Regions from separate parts of the Geodermatophilus sp. SMS 5-13 genome, predicted to be linked through region 4. Evidence: predicted binding sites of a transcription regulator. Region 4 holds the regulator's gene; each other region holds the start of a gene.
The links. Region 4 encodes LexA, which represses DNA repair genes until DNA is damaged. Its sites were predicted from a motif close to TCGAACANNTGTTCGA; they were not measured.
Positions count from the first base shown of each region.

Region 1: a site for LexA is predicted at 1,840-1,855, ahead of AB3388_RS18105 (HNH endonuclease signature motif containing protein). Genes of this name have one in related genera too.
Region 2: a site for LexA is predicted at 1,473-1,488, ahead of AB3388_RS11345 (BatC protein). Genes of this name have one in related genera too.
Region 3: a site for LexA is predicted at 1,890-1,905, ahead of dnaB (replicative DNA helicase). Genes of this name have one in related genera too.

Region 1 covers NZ_CP165729.1:3,745,335-3,749,057, reverse strand. Annotated here, with positions in the region: gene uvrA (excinuclease ABC subunit UvrA) at 1-1,345, shown strand, start outside; gene AB3388_RS18110 (hypothetical protein) at 1,399-1,740, opposite strand; gene AB3388_RS18105 (HNH endonuclease signature motif containing protein) at 1,860-3,723, shown strand, end outside.
Region 2 covers NZ_CP165729.1:2,313,123-2,316,845, forward strand. Annotated here, with positions in the region: gene AB3388_RS11340 (cupin domain-containing protein) at 1-790, opposite strand, end outside; gene AB3388_RS11345 (BatC protein) at 1,105-1,395, opposite strand; gene AB3388_RS11350 (acyl-CoA dehydrogenase family protein) at 1,538-2,512, shown strand; gene AB3388_RS11355 (SAM-dependent methyltransferase) at 2,509-3,117, shown strand; gene dinB (DNA polymerase IV) at 3,174-3,723, shown strand, end outside.
Region 3 covers NZ_CP165729.1:5,646,617-5,650,339, forward strand. Annotated here, with positions in the region: gene dnaB (replicative DNA helicase) at 1-1,806, opposite strand, end outside; gene AB3388_RS27385 (RidA family protein) at 2,305-2,685, shown strand; gene rplI (50S ribosomal protein L9) at 2,753-3,199, opposite strand; gene rpsR (30S ribosomal protein S18) at 3,211-3,447, opposite strand; gene AB3388_RS27400 (single-stranded DNA-binding protein) at 3,483-3,723, opposite strand, start outside.
Region 4 covers NZ_CP165729.1:4,285,811-4,289,533, reverse strand. Annotated here, with positions in the region: gene hflX (GTPase HflX) at 1-386, shown strand, start outside; gene AB3388_RS20730 (phosphatase PAP2 family protein) at 443-1,192, shown strand; gene AB3388_RS20725 (NHL repeat-containing protein) at 1,197-2,210, shown strand; gene lexA (transcriptional repressor LexA) at 2,229-3,017, opposite strand; gene AB3388_RS20715 (LysM peptidoglycan-binding domain-containing protein) at 3,233-3,723, shown strand, end outside.

The DNA of each region.
Region 1 (3,723 bases), 540 kb from region 4:
GGACGAGCCGTCGATCGGGCTGCACCAGCGGGACAACTCCCGGCTGATCGAGACGCTGGTCCGGCTCCGGGACATGGGGAACACGCTGATCGTCGTCGAGCACGACGAGGACACGATCAAGGTCGCCGACTGGGTGGTCGACATCGGCCCGGGCGCCGGCGAGCACGGCGGCGAGATCGTCGTCAGCGGCACCGTCGAGGACCTGCTGGCCTCCGAGTCGTCGCTCACCGGCGCCTACCTGTCGGGGCGCAAGGAGATCACCGTCCCGACGAAGCGGCGCGAGCCGGAGCCGGGCCGCGAGCTGGTGGTCAAGGGCGCCCGGGAGCACAACCTCAAGGGCGTCGACGTCACGTTCCCGCTGGGCTGCTTCGTGGCGGTCACCGGCGTCTCCGGGTCGGGCAAGTCGACGCTGGTCAACGACATCCTCTACACGACGCTGGCCAACCAGCTCAACCGCGCGCGGCTCGTGGCGGGGCGGCACCGGACGATCACCGGGCTCGAGCAGCTCGACAAGGTGGTGCACGTCGACCAGTCGCCGATCGGCCGCACCCCGCGGTCGAACCCGGCGACCTACACCGGCGTGTACGACCACGTCCGCAAGCTCTTCGCCCAGACCTCCGAGGCGAAGATGCGCGGCTACCTGCCCGGCCGGTTCTCGTTCAACGTCAAGGGCGGCCGCTGCGAGGCGTGCTCCGGTGACGGCACGATCAAGATCGAGATGAACTTCCTGCCGGACGTCTACGTCCCCTGCGAGGTGTGCAAGGGCGCCCGGTACAACCGGGAGACGCTCGAGGTGCACTACAAGGGCAAGACGATCGCCGAGGTCCTCGACATGCCGATCGAGGAGGCCGCGGAGTTCTTCGCGGCCATCCCGCCGATCGCGCGGCACCTGAAGACGCTGGCCGACGTCGGCCTCGGGTACGTCCGGCTCGGCCAGCCGGCGCCGACCCTCTCCGGCGGTGAGGCGCAGCGGGTGAAGCTGGCCAGCGAGCTGCAGAAGCGGTCCACCGGCCGGACGATCTACGTGCTGGACGAGCCGACCACCGGACTGCACTTCGAGGACATCCGCAAGCTGCTGCTGGTGCTGCAGGGCCTGGTCGACAAGGGCAACTCGGTCGTCGTCATCGAGCACAACCTCGACGTCATCAAGAGCGCCGACTGGATCATCGACATGGGGCCGGAGGGCGGGTTCCGCGGCGGCACGGTCGTCGCCGAGGGGCCGCCCGAGTTCGTCGCCACCGTGCCCGAGAGCCACACCGGCCGCTACCTCGCCCTGCACCTCGATCCGGACGCCGTCGCCGCCGCGGCGGCACCGAAGAAGCGGGCCCGCAAGAAGGCCAGCTGAGCACCGTCCGGGCCCGGGACGCGTCCCCGGCCCGGACGGTGCTCTCGACCCGGTCAATCCTCACCGCGCCGGACCCAGGCGCGCACCGCCAGGCGCACGAGCCGCACAGCGAGGGTGACCACCGAGCCGAGCGAAGGCTCGGACATGAGCGGCCTGGGGGTGTGCAGCAGCATCAGGCCGCCGGTCGCCTGTCGGAACGCCTGAGCCCGAGGGTTCCCCATCGACGCGTTCCGGCCTTCGACCGTGTGCCAGCGTGCCGAGCGCCCCATCACCCAACTCGCATGGGGTCGCCCGAGGCGGGGGAGGCCGTTCGGCAGCTGCTGCCCGTCGTAGGTCTGCCGGTGGAACGGGAAGCCGTCGAGCGGGGTGAGGCGGGTGTCCTGGGGCGGCGTCACAGGTCGAGCCTGCCATCCGGATCGTGTCCTGCCGGAAGTTGTCCACAGGCCGTTGACTTGCGCGTTCGCTCCTCCACAGCGGTTGCCGAAGTGTGCTGTTCGAACATATGATCGAGGGCATGAACGACGACGTTCCCGGCCTCGGCAGGTCGGGAGTGGTACCCGCGGTGGCGGCCCGCCGGGCGCGGCAGCGGGCGGCGGTGGCCGCGGCCGTGGCGTCGTCGTCGGGGTGGCCGGGGTTCGCGCCGCAGACCGGGTTGGCCGCCGGTCCGCTGGGGCTGGCGCAGGCCGCGGACCGGGAGCTGGCCCGCTGGTTCGCGGGGCGGGCGCGGGCGCTGGCCGAGTTCGCGCTGTCCCGCTCCCCGGAGGCGGATCGGGCGCAGGGTGAGCCGGGGGCGATGAGCGCGGCGCGGTGGGCGGCGCGGCCGGAGATCCTCACGCAGACCAGCGAGTGGAGCGCGCAGGAGGTCTCCATCGCCCTCACCTGTAGCCAGATCCGTGCGGAGAAGGTGCTGGAGGAGTCGCTGACCCTGGTGCAGCGGCTGCCGGGCACGCTGGCGGCGCTGGAGGGCGGACTGCTCACCGTCGAGCACCGGTGGCCGATGCTGGAGCAGGTCGCTCCGATCCGGGACGACGCCCTGCGCGGGGAGGTCGAGGCGGAGCTGCTGCGCTGGGTGGCCGCCCGCGCCGAACAGCGGACGATCACCACCCCGGCGCAGCTGGCCGACAAGGCCCGCCGGCTGGTGGCCAAGCGCGACGCCCGGGACGAGGCGCAGAAGGCGCTGCGGGCGCTACGGGGCCGGGGGGTGTTCCGGCAGCGCGAGCGCGGGGAGGGCCTGGCCGGGCTGGGCGTGGTCGGCACCGAGGTCGAGATGACGGTGTTCCTCGCCGCGCTGGGGGCGTACGCGGATGCGGTGGAGGACGAGCCGGGTGCGGCGGCCCGGTCGCGGGCGATGAAGATGTGGGACTGCCTTCAGGACCTGGTGCTGCGCCCCGGCCGCACGGTGTTGCCGCTGCAGGTCACCCTCACCGTGGTCGCCGGGCTGCAGTCCCTGCTCGGCGGTGACGGCCCGGTCGAGGTCGACGGCGTCCAGGTGTCGGCCGAGGCGGCGCGGGCGCTGCTGCGGCTGATCACCGGCAGCCCGCTCGGTGCGGCCGCCCGCGCCGAGTACCTCCGCCTGGCCGTGCAGGCAGCGGCCGGCGGCGCGGGAACCACCGAGGACCGTGCCTCCGACCTCGTCGGCGAGGAGGACTACGACGAGGACGCCGACCCCGACTACGACGACGACTTTCCCGACGACGTCGACGAGGACGCCGCCCCCGACTTCGACGACCTCGACGACCTCGACGACGTCGACGAGGAGCTCGACGCCGAGGGGGCGGTGGAGCCGATCGAGGGCCTGCCCGACGGCATCGCGCCGGCCGACCTGGCCGAGGATCCGTTGCTGACGCCGGGGCAGCGGCGCTGGCTGCGCCGGCTCGAGGCGCAGTACTGGGCCGGGTGGGAAGGCCGGCTGAACGCCGGTGCATTCGACGATCCCGAGCCGCCGGGCGAGGCGGAGGTCCTCGCCGCCGCGGCGCGGGCCGCCGCCGCCGGCTGGGCCGCGGAGCAACGCGCCGTCACCGAGGCCGCCGAGCGGTGGTGGGCGGAGTTCCTGGCGGGCCTGCATCCCGATCCCGACCCGCACGGGGACGGCTGGCCGAACGACGCCCCCGCCCCGCCGCCGGCCAACAGCGCACCGGCCGCCCCGTCGTCGATGACCCCGTCGCCGGGCGGCGGCTGGTGGGCGACCGCGGACCGGGCGGTCGAGGACGCCTCCCGGGCGCTGCGCGACGCCCGGCTCGCCGTCGCCCACGCCCGCCGGCTGGTGCGCACCGCGGAGCGGGCCGATGCCGCCGACGAGGCCGCGTGGCGGACCGGCCCGGCCGGCCGGGTCAGCGCCGCCACCGACGCCCTGGGCGCGCTGTGCGCCGCGGCCGCCG
Region 2 (3,723 bases), 2.0 Mb from region 4:
GCCGTCCCGCGACCAGGGTGACCCGGCCGTCGGCGGCCGGTCGGAGGCTGCAGCGCAGCCGGCGGCGCAGCTGCAGCACGGTCCCGGGGGTCAGCGCGGCCGCCGCGGCGGACTGGGCGAGCGGGGCGACCGGCTCCGGGCGCACCTGCGCCCAGGTCCGCGCGCGCAGCCGGTCGGCCACCTCCGCGGGGTCCACCCGGCCGAGCCAGTCCTGGAGGGCGGCGAGCACGGTCGCGACGTCGTCGGTCGCCGACGACGGATCGGCGAGGTCCAGCCCCAGCGGCAGCGAGCGGCGCAGCTCGGGATCGTCGGCGGCGAGGGTGCGCACCAGGTCCAGCGCCGACTCCGCGGCCGCCCAGCGGGTCACCGCGTGGACGCCGACGGTCAGGTGGCCGCTGATCGCGCCGAGGGCCGTCGCCGAGTGCAGGTAGCCGCGGGGCAGGTAGAGGGCGTCGCCGGGCCGCAGCACGGTGTCGATCACCGGCTCGTGCTCCGCGGCCGCGGCCACGTCGGCGGCCCGGTCGTTCCACGGCTGGGTGCGCAGCGGGTCGGCCAGCACCGGCTCGAGGATCCGCCAGCGCTTCTCGCCGGCGAACTGCAGCACGAAGACGTCGTGGACGTCGTAGTGCGGGCTGAACCCGCGCGAGGACGGCGGCGTGAGGTAGGCGTTGACCTGCGTCGGGTGGCCGAGGTCGGCGGCGAGTTGGTCGGCGAACTCGATCAGCGGCGGCCACAGCCGGTGCAGCCCCTGCAGGACGACGGTGCTGCCCTCGGCGAACAGCCGCAACACCGCGTCGGAGGAGACCTGGTCGGCGATCTCGGCGCCGGCGCCGCCCGAGGTGGTGAACCGCTTCGCGTCGACGACCGCGCCGTCCTTGGCGATCCGCAGGAACGGCGTGCGCAGCCCGCGGCGGGTCAGCAGCTCGTCGACGTCGTCGAGGGTGAGCAGGTCGGCGAAGGACTCACCGGTGTCCTCGGCGCGGGCGAGCAGCGGGCGCCGGGACCAGTGCTCCCGGGCGAACGCGTCCGGGTCGGTGTGCGTGCACCGCCACAGGGCCGGACGGGCGTGCTGCCCCGTCCGGCCCCGGGAGGTGAGGTCGTCGCTCAGGCGCCACCGTCCGCGCCACCGTCGGCGCCACCATCGGCGCCGCCGTCCGCGCCGCCATCGGCGCCGCCGTCCGCGCCGCCATCGGCTCCGCCGTCCGCGCCGCCATCGGCGCCGCCATCGGCGCCGCCGTCCGCGCCGCCATCGGCGCCGCCATCGGCGCCGCCGTCACGGCCCGCGCCGCCGTCGGCTCCGCCGTCCGCGCCGCCGTCGTGCTGGCCCGGAGTGCCGGACGCGCCGCCGTCGGCGGGCCCCTCCGTGCTGGTCATGTCGTCGTCGTCGAGCGCCATGTGCTCCTCCGCCCTCTCGTTCACCGGCCGCCCCGGTCAGGCGCCCGTTGCGCGTCTTCCTACCGCACCCGACCAGTGCTCACACCTGTTCGGTTGCGTGCAACGAGGTTGCTGGGGGCGGCCGGCGGGTAGCCGCCCCCGCGTGCGTCCCGCCGGCGTGGTCTGTGCGCCCGATGCCGGGCCCGCGACGGTCGCCGCGGCCGTCACCTCCCTGCTCGGCGAGGGGTGGGCGGTGCCGGTCCCGGGCGGCGGCGCGACCCGCGAGCGCTGGCGGCAGCTGACCTGCCTGGGGGCGCAGAACCTGTCGCTGGCGCGGCTGCTGGAGGGCCACGCCGACGCAGCGGCGATCCTCGGCGAGCTCGGCGGCCCGACCCCCGGTCCCGGCAGCCGGCTCGGCGTGTGGGCGGCGGAACCGCCGGACGCCCGGCTGCGTGCCCGTCGGGCGCCGGCCGGGTGGTGCGTCGACGGCCGCAAGGCGTGGTGCTCGGGCGCCTCCGTGCTCACCGCCGCGCTGGTGACGGCGGAGGCCGACGACGGGCCCCGGCTGTTCCTCGTCGAGCTGACCGGTCCGGGCGTGAGCGTCGAGCCGTCGACGTGGGCTGCGCAGGGGATGCGGGCCAGCGACACCGCGGACGTGGGTTTCGCCGCCGTCCCGGCGGTGCCGGTCGGGCCGCCGGGCGGCTACGTCGAGCGGCCCGGCTTCTGGCACGGCGGAGCGGGAGTGGCCGCGGTCTGGCTCGGCGGTGCGCTCGGCGTGGCACGGGCGCTGTCCCGGGCGGGCGCCCCCGACGTGCTGCACGACCTGGCCCGCGGGACCTGCGAGGTCGCCCTCGGCGCGGCCGGGGCGGTGCTGGACACCGCTGCCGCGCAGGTCGACGCCGATCCGCACGACCTGCCGGCGGCCCGGCGGCGGGCGCTGCTCGTGCGCGCCGTCGTGGCGGGTGCGGCCGAGCAGGTCCTCGCCACGGTCGGCCACGCGCTCGGCGCCGGACCGCTCGCCCGCGACCCGGCGCACGCCGCCCGGGTCGCCGACCTCGGCGTCTACCTGCGCCAGCACCACGCCGAGCGGGACGTCGCCGCGTTCGGGGCCCTGCTGCGGGAGGAGGGGGCTCGGTGAGCCTGCCGGACTCGTACTTCGACGGCCTGTACGCGGCCTCGGACGATCCCTGGTCGATGCGCAGCCGCTGGTACGAGCGGCGCAAGTACGCCGTGACCGCGGCGGTGCTGCCCCGCCGGCGCTATCCCGACGCGGTCGAGGTGGGCTGCTCGGTGGGGGAGCTGACCGCGCTGCTCGCATCCCGCTGCGACCGGCTGACCGGCTGGGACGTCAGCGCGGCCGCCGTCGCGGCGGCTCGCGCGCGGACCGAGGGCCTGGGCCAGGTGACGGTGGAGCGGCGCCGGTTCCCGGTGGACCCGCTGCCGCCGTGCGACCTGCTGGTCCTGTCGGAGGTCCTGTACTACCTGGACGACGACGACCTCCGGGCCGCCGTCGTGGCCGCCCGCGACGCCGTCCGCCCCGGCGGGACGCTGCTGGCCGTGCACTGGCGCCACGGGGTCGCCGACTACCCGCAAGGAGGGGACGCCGTCCACGCGGCGCTCCGGGCCGGCCTGGCCTGGCCGCGCGCGGCGGCGCACGAGGAGCCGGACTTCCTGCTCGACTGCTGGGTGGCGGCCGACGACGCCCGGGCCGCCTCGGTCGCCGCGGCCGAGGGGCTGGTCTGAGGCGGCGGGTCGCAGCGCGCCGATCCGCCCTCCCACCCTCTATCCTTCTCGAACACGTGTTCGATGAAGTGGAGGTGGGCATGCTGGGGCGCGCCGAGGGGTGCACCGTCCTGCACGTCGACATGGACGCCTTCTTCGCCAGCGTCGAGGTCCGCCGGCACCCCGAGCTCGCCGGGACGCCGGTCATCGTCGGCGGCGCGGGCAACCGCGGCGTGGTCACCTCGGCCACCTACGAGGCCCGCCGCTACGGCGTGCACGCCGCGATGCCCACCGCGCGGGCGCTGCGGCTGTGCCCGACCGCGACGGTGCTGCCGGGGGACATGGCGCTCTACGCCGAGGTGTCCCGGTCGGTCATGGCGCTGTTCCGGTCGATCACCCCGCTGGTGGAGCCGCTCTCCCTGGACGAGGCGTTCCTCGACGTCGCCGGCGCCGGGCGGCGGCTGGGCGACGCCGCCGAGATCGGCGAGTACCTCCGTGCCCGCGTCTACGACGAGCAGGGGATCACCTGCTCGGTCGGGGTGGCGCCGACCAAGTTCGTGGCCAAGCTCGCCTCCACCCACAGCAAGCCCGACGGGCTGCTCGTCGTCCGCCCGGCCGAGGTCATGG
Region 3 (3,723 bases), 1.4 Mb from region 4:
CGCATCGGCGACCTCGCCCATGCGGCGGGCCAGCTTGGACCAGTCCTCGTCGGACAGCGTGCCGGCGCGCATGTGGTGCAGCGGCACCTTCGCCTCGGCCGAGAGCAGACGCATCGTGATCTCGTGCTTGCTCATCTCCAGCGAGAAGATGCAGGTCGCCTGGTGGCTCTTGATCGCCGCCGAGCGGGCGATGTCGAGGCCCAGCGTCGAGTTGTGCGTCGGGATGAAGCTGCGGCCAGCCAGGAACAGGTGGTCCTCGGCAGCCACCTGGATGCAGCGCACCGGCACGCCGGCGATCGGCTTCACGTCGGTGATGAAACGGACCCGTTGCGGAGAGACCGAGCGGACGCGCGCCTCCTTGTGCAGGAGCTGCTTGCTCTCGACCCGGAAGACGTCGTCGTCGGTGGCGAAGGCCAGCGTGTGACCGGCTTCGGCCGCCTCCGGCAGCTGATGGCCGAGACCGTGAACCAGTTCTCGCACGTCCTGCGCCAGCCGACGGCTGGTGACCATCAGCCGGATGTCACCGGCCGGGCTGACCGTCGCGGAGCTGTCCAGGAGGCCGGCGAGAAGCTCGCGGCGCTGCCGGGCCGACGACCGAAGGTAGGCGGGCGGGATGTGCGGGCACTTGAGCAGACCCAGGGCGCCGAGCTGGGCCGCGACGTCCAGATTCTCGGGCAGCTCCGCCTCGAGGAACGCGGTGATCTCCGGGTCGGAGCTGCGCAATGCCCCATGGCCGAGCCAGATCCCGAGGGCGTAGGGGGACAGCGGCAACTGGACCTCGGGCAGCGTCAGCGGCGCAGTGTTGGCCACCGCGTGATTCGCCCGTGAACCGCTCCGCAGCGAGCCCGCGATCTGCGCCGTCGTCCGGACGGCGCGGTCACCGGCAAGGGTCTCGGTGAGCCACTGGTGCTCGGCGTCGGCAACGATGACCGAGCCGTCGGAGAAGTGCACCTCGTAGCAGGGCCGGTCGGTCAGCACGTCGGTGGCGGCCACGACGGTCGTCGGACAGCCGTCGGAGCCCATGACACGGTCGCCGACCCGGAGCTCGCCCATGGTCGTCCAGCCGGACGGCGTCGCGATGGGGGTGTCGAGGGCCAGCGCCTTGCCCACACCGGGACGGGCCGCGATGACGATCATCTGGCCTGCCTGCAGACCGTTGGTGAGCTCGTCCAGGTCGCGGATGCCGGTGGGGACGCCGCGGCTGACGCCGCCGCGCGAGGCGATGGCGTCGAGCTCGTCCATCGTCGGCTGCAGGATGTCCTCGAGGCGCGAGTAGTCCTCGGACATCCGCTTCTCGGTGACGTCGTAGATCTCCTGCTGGGCGCGGTCGACGATGTCGTCGACGTCGCCCCGGCCGCCGGCCGCGCCATAGCCGAGCTGGACCACGCGAGTGCCGGCCTCGACCAGGCGCCGGAGCACCGCCTGCTCGGCCACGATCGCGGCGTAGTAGCCGGCGTTGGCCGCGGTCGGCGTCGACTGGATCAGCGTGTGCAGGTAGACCGCGCCGCCCATCTTCGACAGCTGGTCGGTCCGGTTGAGCTCGGCGGCCACGGTGATGGCGTCGGCCGGCTCACCGCGGCCGTAGAGGTCGAGGATGCAGTCGAAGATGACCTGGTGGGCCGGCCGGTAGAAGTCGTTGCCGTGCAGGACCTCGACGACGTCGGCGATCGCGTCCTTGCTCAGCAGCATGCCGCCGAGCACCGACTGCTCGGCCGCGACGTCCTGCGGCGGCTGCCGGTCGTACTCGGGCGCCGTCGGTGCGGGCCTGCTGAACTCGTCGGCGACTGCCACGCCGAACCCCTCCATCCACTCACCTGCGCACCCGCGAACAGACCCCGGCCGCCGGCCGGGGTCTGGTGGGGGAAGCACCAGGACGCGATACGCACGACTCGAACGTGTGTTCGGGTCAGTTCTACCGCCGGGCAGCGACAGTTCGCGCGTCCGGCGGAGCGAGGACGACGTTAGGAAGAGCGGACGGACCCGTCCAACACCGATGGGGACGTCGTTCTGCACAACTTGTGGACAAGTCGGTGGATGGACGCTTGTCGACATGTGGATCGCCGCGGGGACACATGCGCGTCGCTGCCCGTATCCCCGCCTGTCACCTGGGCGTATGCCTTGCACGGGCTGTGGACGGGAGAAAGCCGGAAAAACTCCGCGCGTCGTCCCCCGGCGTGTCGCGGATGCCGTCCGTCGGTGCCCATCCGCCCCACTGTCCACAGGCCCCGGCCGCCCACGGATGGGACCGCGAGGACCGCGGAGCGCGGCTGCCGACGCCGTGTCGGGAACGGCGGCCGTACCCCCGTGAACCCGTGGCCGTGGTCGCTGGCCTTCGGCTTCAACCAGGCCGAGCTGGTGGAGGGCGCGAGCCGCGTCCTGGTCCTCTCCGGGCAGGCTGCCACCGCGGCCGACGGTTCCCCGCAGCACATCGGCGACCTGCCCGCCCAGACCGCTCTCGCCGTCGACAACATCGAGACCGTGGTGCGCCAGGCCGGCATGACGCTCGGCAACGTCGTCCGCATCAACGTCTTCACCACCGACGTCGACGCGATGCTGGGCGCCCGAGAGGGCATGACCAAGCGCTTCGAGGCCGCCGGCGGCACGCTCACGAGCACGCTGGTCGGCGTCACCCGGCTCGCCTTCCCCGAGCTGATGGTCGAGATCGAGGCCACGGCCGTCGGCTAGCGGCCCGGAACGCCGCGAGGGGCGCCGGACCGCAGTCCGACGCCCCTCGCGGGCGGTGCTGACTACCTCAGCTGGGGACGACCTCGATGACCAGCTGGGTGGTGACCTCCGGGTGCACCCGCACGGTGACGGTGTGCTGGCCCGTGGTCTTGATGCTGCTGGGCAGCTCGATCCGGCGACGGTCGAGCTCCGGGCCGCCGGCGGCCGAGACGGCAGCGGCGACGTCGGCGGTGGTCACGCGACCGAACAGACGGCCCTCGGCACCGGCCCGCGCAGGCACGCGGACCTTCAGGTTCGCCAGCTGGCCGGCCACGGCCTGGGCCTCCTCGTTCGAGCGCACCTCACGGGCGGCGCGCGCCCGGCGGAGGGAGTCGATCTGCTTCTCGGCGCCCCGGGTGGCCTTGATGGCCAGCCCGCGCGGCAGGAGGTAGTTGCGGCCGTAGCCGCCCTTGACCTCGACGGTGTCGCCGGAGGTCCCGAGACCGGTGACCTCCTGCGTCAGGATCAGCTTCATCGTGCTCATGGTCAGCGCGCCGTGGAGGTGTAGGGCAGCAGGGCCATCTCACGGCTGTTCTTCACGGCCGTGGCGACGTCGCGCTGGTGCTGGCTGCAGTTGCCGCTCACGCGGCGGGCACGGATCTTGCCGCGGTCGGAGATGAACTTCCGCAGCAGGGTCGTGTCCTTGTAGTCGATGTAGGTCGCCTTGTCCTTGCAGAACTGGCAGACCTTCTTCTTGGGCTTGCGAACAGGTGGCTTGGGCACCGGGTTCTCCAGAAAAGGTATGAGGGTCGAAAGGATCAGAAGGGCGGCTCGTCGGTCGGCCCAGCGGGCGTCGACCACGGGTCGCTCGCGCCGCCGCCGCCACCGCCACCACCGCCGAAGCCGCCACCGCCGCCGCCACCGAAGCCGCCGCCACCCTCACCGCGCGAGGCGCGGGTGACCTTGGCCGTGGCGTAGCGCAGCGAGGGGCCGATCTCGTCGACCTCCAGCTCGACGACGGTGCGCTTCTCGCCTTCCTTCGTCTCGAACGAGCGCTGC
Region 4 (3,723 bases):
TGGGGCAGATCCAGGCGGTGCACACGGTGCTCGGCGAGATCGACGCGTCGGCGGTGCCGGAGCTCATCGTGGTCAACAAGGTCGACGCGATGACCGAGGACGACGTCCTGAGCCTGCGCCAGGCGCTGCCCGGCGCGGTCTGGGTCTCCGCCCGCACCGGGCACGGGATCGACCGACTGCGCGAGATCATCGCCGCGCGGCTGCCGCACCCGGACGTCGACGTCGAGGTCCTCGTGCCCTACGGGCGCGGTGACCTGGTCGCGCGCATGCACCGCGACGGCGAGGTGCTCTCCGAGCTGCACGAGGCCGGCGGCACGCGGCTGACCGCGCGGGTCGACGGTGCCCTCGCAGCGGCCCTGGAGGAGTTCGCCGCCCCGGCGGTCTGAGCCATTCCGGCAGGTCGAGATCACGAACGGGTCACGGGACCCGGTACCGTGAGGCCGTGACGATCGGCGCGATGCGGCGGGGATCCGGCGAGGCCTCCGCCGTCGCCGAACCCGACCACAAGGGCGTCCCGGCCGTCGTCTCGCCGGGCCGGCCGCCGTGGTGGCTGCTCGCGCTGGCGGGCGGGGTCACCGTGGTCGTGTCGATCGACCTGTTCAGCCGCGGCTCCCTCGAGCGCATGGACCTGCGCGTCTCCGAGGTGATCAGCTCGTGGGGCATCAAGGAGTCGGGCGCCTACTGGCCGGTCTGGGCGGTCACCCAGCTCGGCGGGCGCGGTTTCATCCTGATCGTGCTGGCGGCGCTGGTCGGCTACCTCGGCTGGCGGCGCCGGACGCTGGTGCCGCTGCTGCGCGTCCTCGTCGCCCTGGCCCTGCTCACAGCGGTCGTGTACGGCTTCAAGTACGGCGCCGGGCGGACCGCGCCGTCCTATCCGGGGTCGTTCTTCCACCGGGACGGCGCTTCCTACCCCTCGGGGCACGTGGCGAACGCCGTGCTGATGTGGGGCGTGGCCCGCTGGCAGGCGGTCGAGTTCGGCCTGCCCGCGCCGGTGCAGCGGGCGTTCCGGTGGCTGTCGATCCTCGGGCCGGTGGCCGCGGGCCTGGCGATGGTGGCCCTGGACTTCCACTGGGTCACCGACGCGGTCGTCGGCGGCGCCGTGGGCATCCTGCTGTTGGGCGTGGTGCACGCACTGGACGCGTCCGTTCTGTCACGCTGGGTACGTGCCCGAGCTGGCCGGCGGTCCGCCTAGTCGCGTGCGGGCGCACCTGTTGCCGGCGGCAGTAGCCCTGGCAACGGCGTTCGTGGTCGCCGGCGCCGTCCCGGCCGCCGCGGCGGCGGACGCCACCGCCCCGCATCCCCTGTGCCAGGTGACCGATCCCCGGCTCCCGGAGCTGTCCGGCCTGGTCGTGCTGGGCGATCGCATGGTGGCCATCAACGACGGCGGCGTGGAGCTGAACGTCTACGTGCTCGACACGGCCTGCCAGATCGTCGAGGTCCACTCCGCGCCGGTCGATCCCTACGACCCCGAGGACCTCGCGGTCGGAGCCGACGGCACCGTGTGGCTGGCCGACGTCGGGGACAACCGGACCAATCGGCCCACGGTCGCCCTCCTCGCCCTGCGCCTGGACGGGTCGACCGGGGTGTTCCGCATGAGCTATCCCGACGGGCCGCACGACGCCGAGTCGCTGCTGCTGGCCCCGGACGGGACGCCGTACCTCGTCACCAAGGAGATCCTCGGGGCCAGTGGCGTCTACCGGCCCACCGCCGCGCTGGTCGACGGGGGCGCGGTGGCGCTGGAGAGAGTGGCCTCGGTCAACTTCACGCTCACCGGCACGGACGGTGGGCCGGTGGGCCGCGCCGGCCAGCTGATGGCCACCGGGGGAGCGGTGTCGCGCGATGGCACGCTGCTCGCGCTGCGCACCTACACCGACGCCTACGTGTGGCCGCTGTCCGGCTCCGACGTGGCCGGCGCCCTGGGCGCCGCCCCCGTGCGGGTCGCGCTGCCCCCGGCCCCGCAGGGTGAGGCGATCAGCTTCAGCACCGACGACCGGCAGCTGGTGGTCGCCGGCGAGGGACTTCCCGGCGACGTGACCCTCGTGCCGGTCACGGCGCAGCCGGCGCCGGTCGCCGCCGCGGCGCAGGGCTCCGCCGAGGCCGACGCCGCATCGGGCCCGCCCGCGTTCACCGCGGGCCTCATCGCCGCCGCCGTGGCCACCGTGGTGGTCTGGCTGGGCGGCCTGCTGATCCGACGGCGCGGGACCGTCTGAGCCCCGCGCCGTCGCGGCTCAGACCCGGCGCAGGACGCTGACGACCCGGCCCAGGATCGTCGCGTCGTCGCCCGGGATCGGCTCGTACGCCGGGTTGTGCGGCAGCAGCCACACGTGCCCGTCGCGGCGCTTGTAGGTCTTCACCGTCGCCTCGCCGTCGATCATGGCCGCGACGATCTCGCCGTTCTCGGCGGTGGGCTGCTGCCGCACCACGACCCAGTCGCCGTCGCAGATCGCCGCCTCCACCATCGAGTCACCGGCGACCTTGAGCATGAACAGCGTCCCCTCGCCGACGAGCTCGCGGGGGAGGGGGAACACGTCCTCCACCGCCTGCTCGGCGAGGACCGGGCCGCCGGCCGCGATCCGGCCGACGAGCGGCACATAGGTCGGCGCGGCGGTGCCGGTCTCCTCGGCCACGGGCAGCGCGGTCGGGCCGTGCTCGCCCGGCAGCCGCACGTCGAGGGCGCGCGGCCGGTTGGGGTCGCGGCGAAGCCAGCCCTTCTTCTGCAGCACCGAGAGCTGGTGCGCCACCGACGAGGCCGAGGACAGCCCGACGGCCTCACCGATCTCGCGCACCGAGGGCGGATAGCCCCGCCGCTCGATCGAGTCGCGGATGACCTCGAGCACCCGCCGCTGCCGCTGCGTGAGGCCGTCGCCGGCCTCGCCGCGGTCCGGGAAGGACCGCACGGCGGCCGGTGCGTCGTCCGTCGTCGTGCCCGCCGTCTCCGCCGCACGGCGCCGGCCGGTCGTGCCCGCGCCGTCACCGGTCGACCGGCGACCGCCGGACGTCCCCCTCGTGCCCGCCACGTCTCCTCCTCGCCGCCGGCCCAGTCGCCGGATCGCGCCGTCCGTCCTTGGTGGCAGACGGTAGCGCCGCCGCTCGGATTTTTCAAACACACGTTCGAGTCGCGACGGGTCGGGTCGCTTCTGTCGGCCGCGTCCGGTAGACATTCGCACGGGCGTTCGAATCGAACACGCGTTCGAGAACGACGCGGTGTCGGGATCGGCGGGAGGAGAGTGTCGTGGGAAGCGTGCAGCAGGCAGTCCTGGACTTCGACGAGGCGGTGCAGGCGCCGTGGCGGCCCTCGCTCCGGTCCGTCTCGGGTGATCGTCCGCTGGAGACGGGGCGGCCCGCGCGGGCGGGCCGGTCGGTCCGGCCCGGCGAGCGGGTGGGCCGCTCGCCCTCCCCCCTCGCCCCGCCGGCCCGTCCGGCGTCCTCGGCGCCGGCCGGGCGCCCCGCGGCGGCCGGCCGCCCGGTCCGGGGCGGCTGCGCCACGCCATCCCGCACGCCGGCTGCTCCGCTGCGCCTCACCCCGCGCGCCCGCCGGCTGCTGGTCGCCCTCGGCCTGGCGGCGGCGGTTGCCGTCGGCTCCTGGCTCGGACCGCTGGTCGCCGGTGGCGCGGGCGGCGATCTGCGTCTCGCCGGGGTGAGCACGGTGGTGGTCGAGCCGGGTGACACGCTGTGGTCGATCGCGGCCGCCGTCGCCGACGCGGGCGACGACGTGCGCGCGGT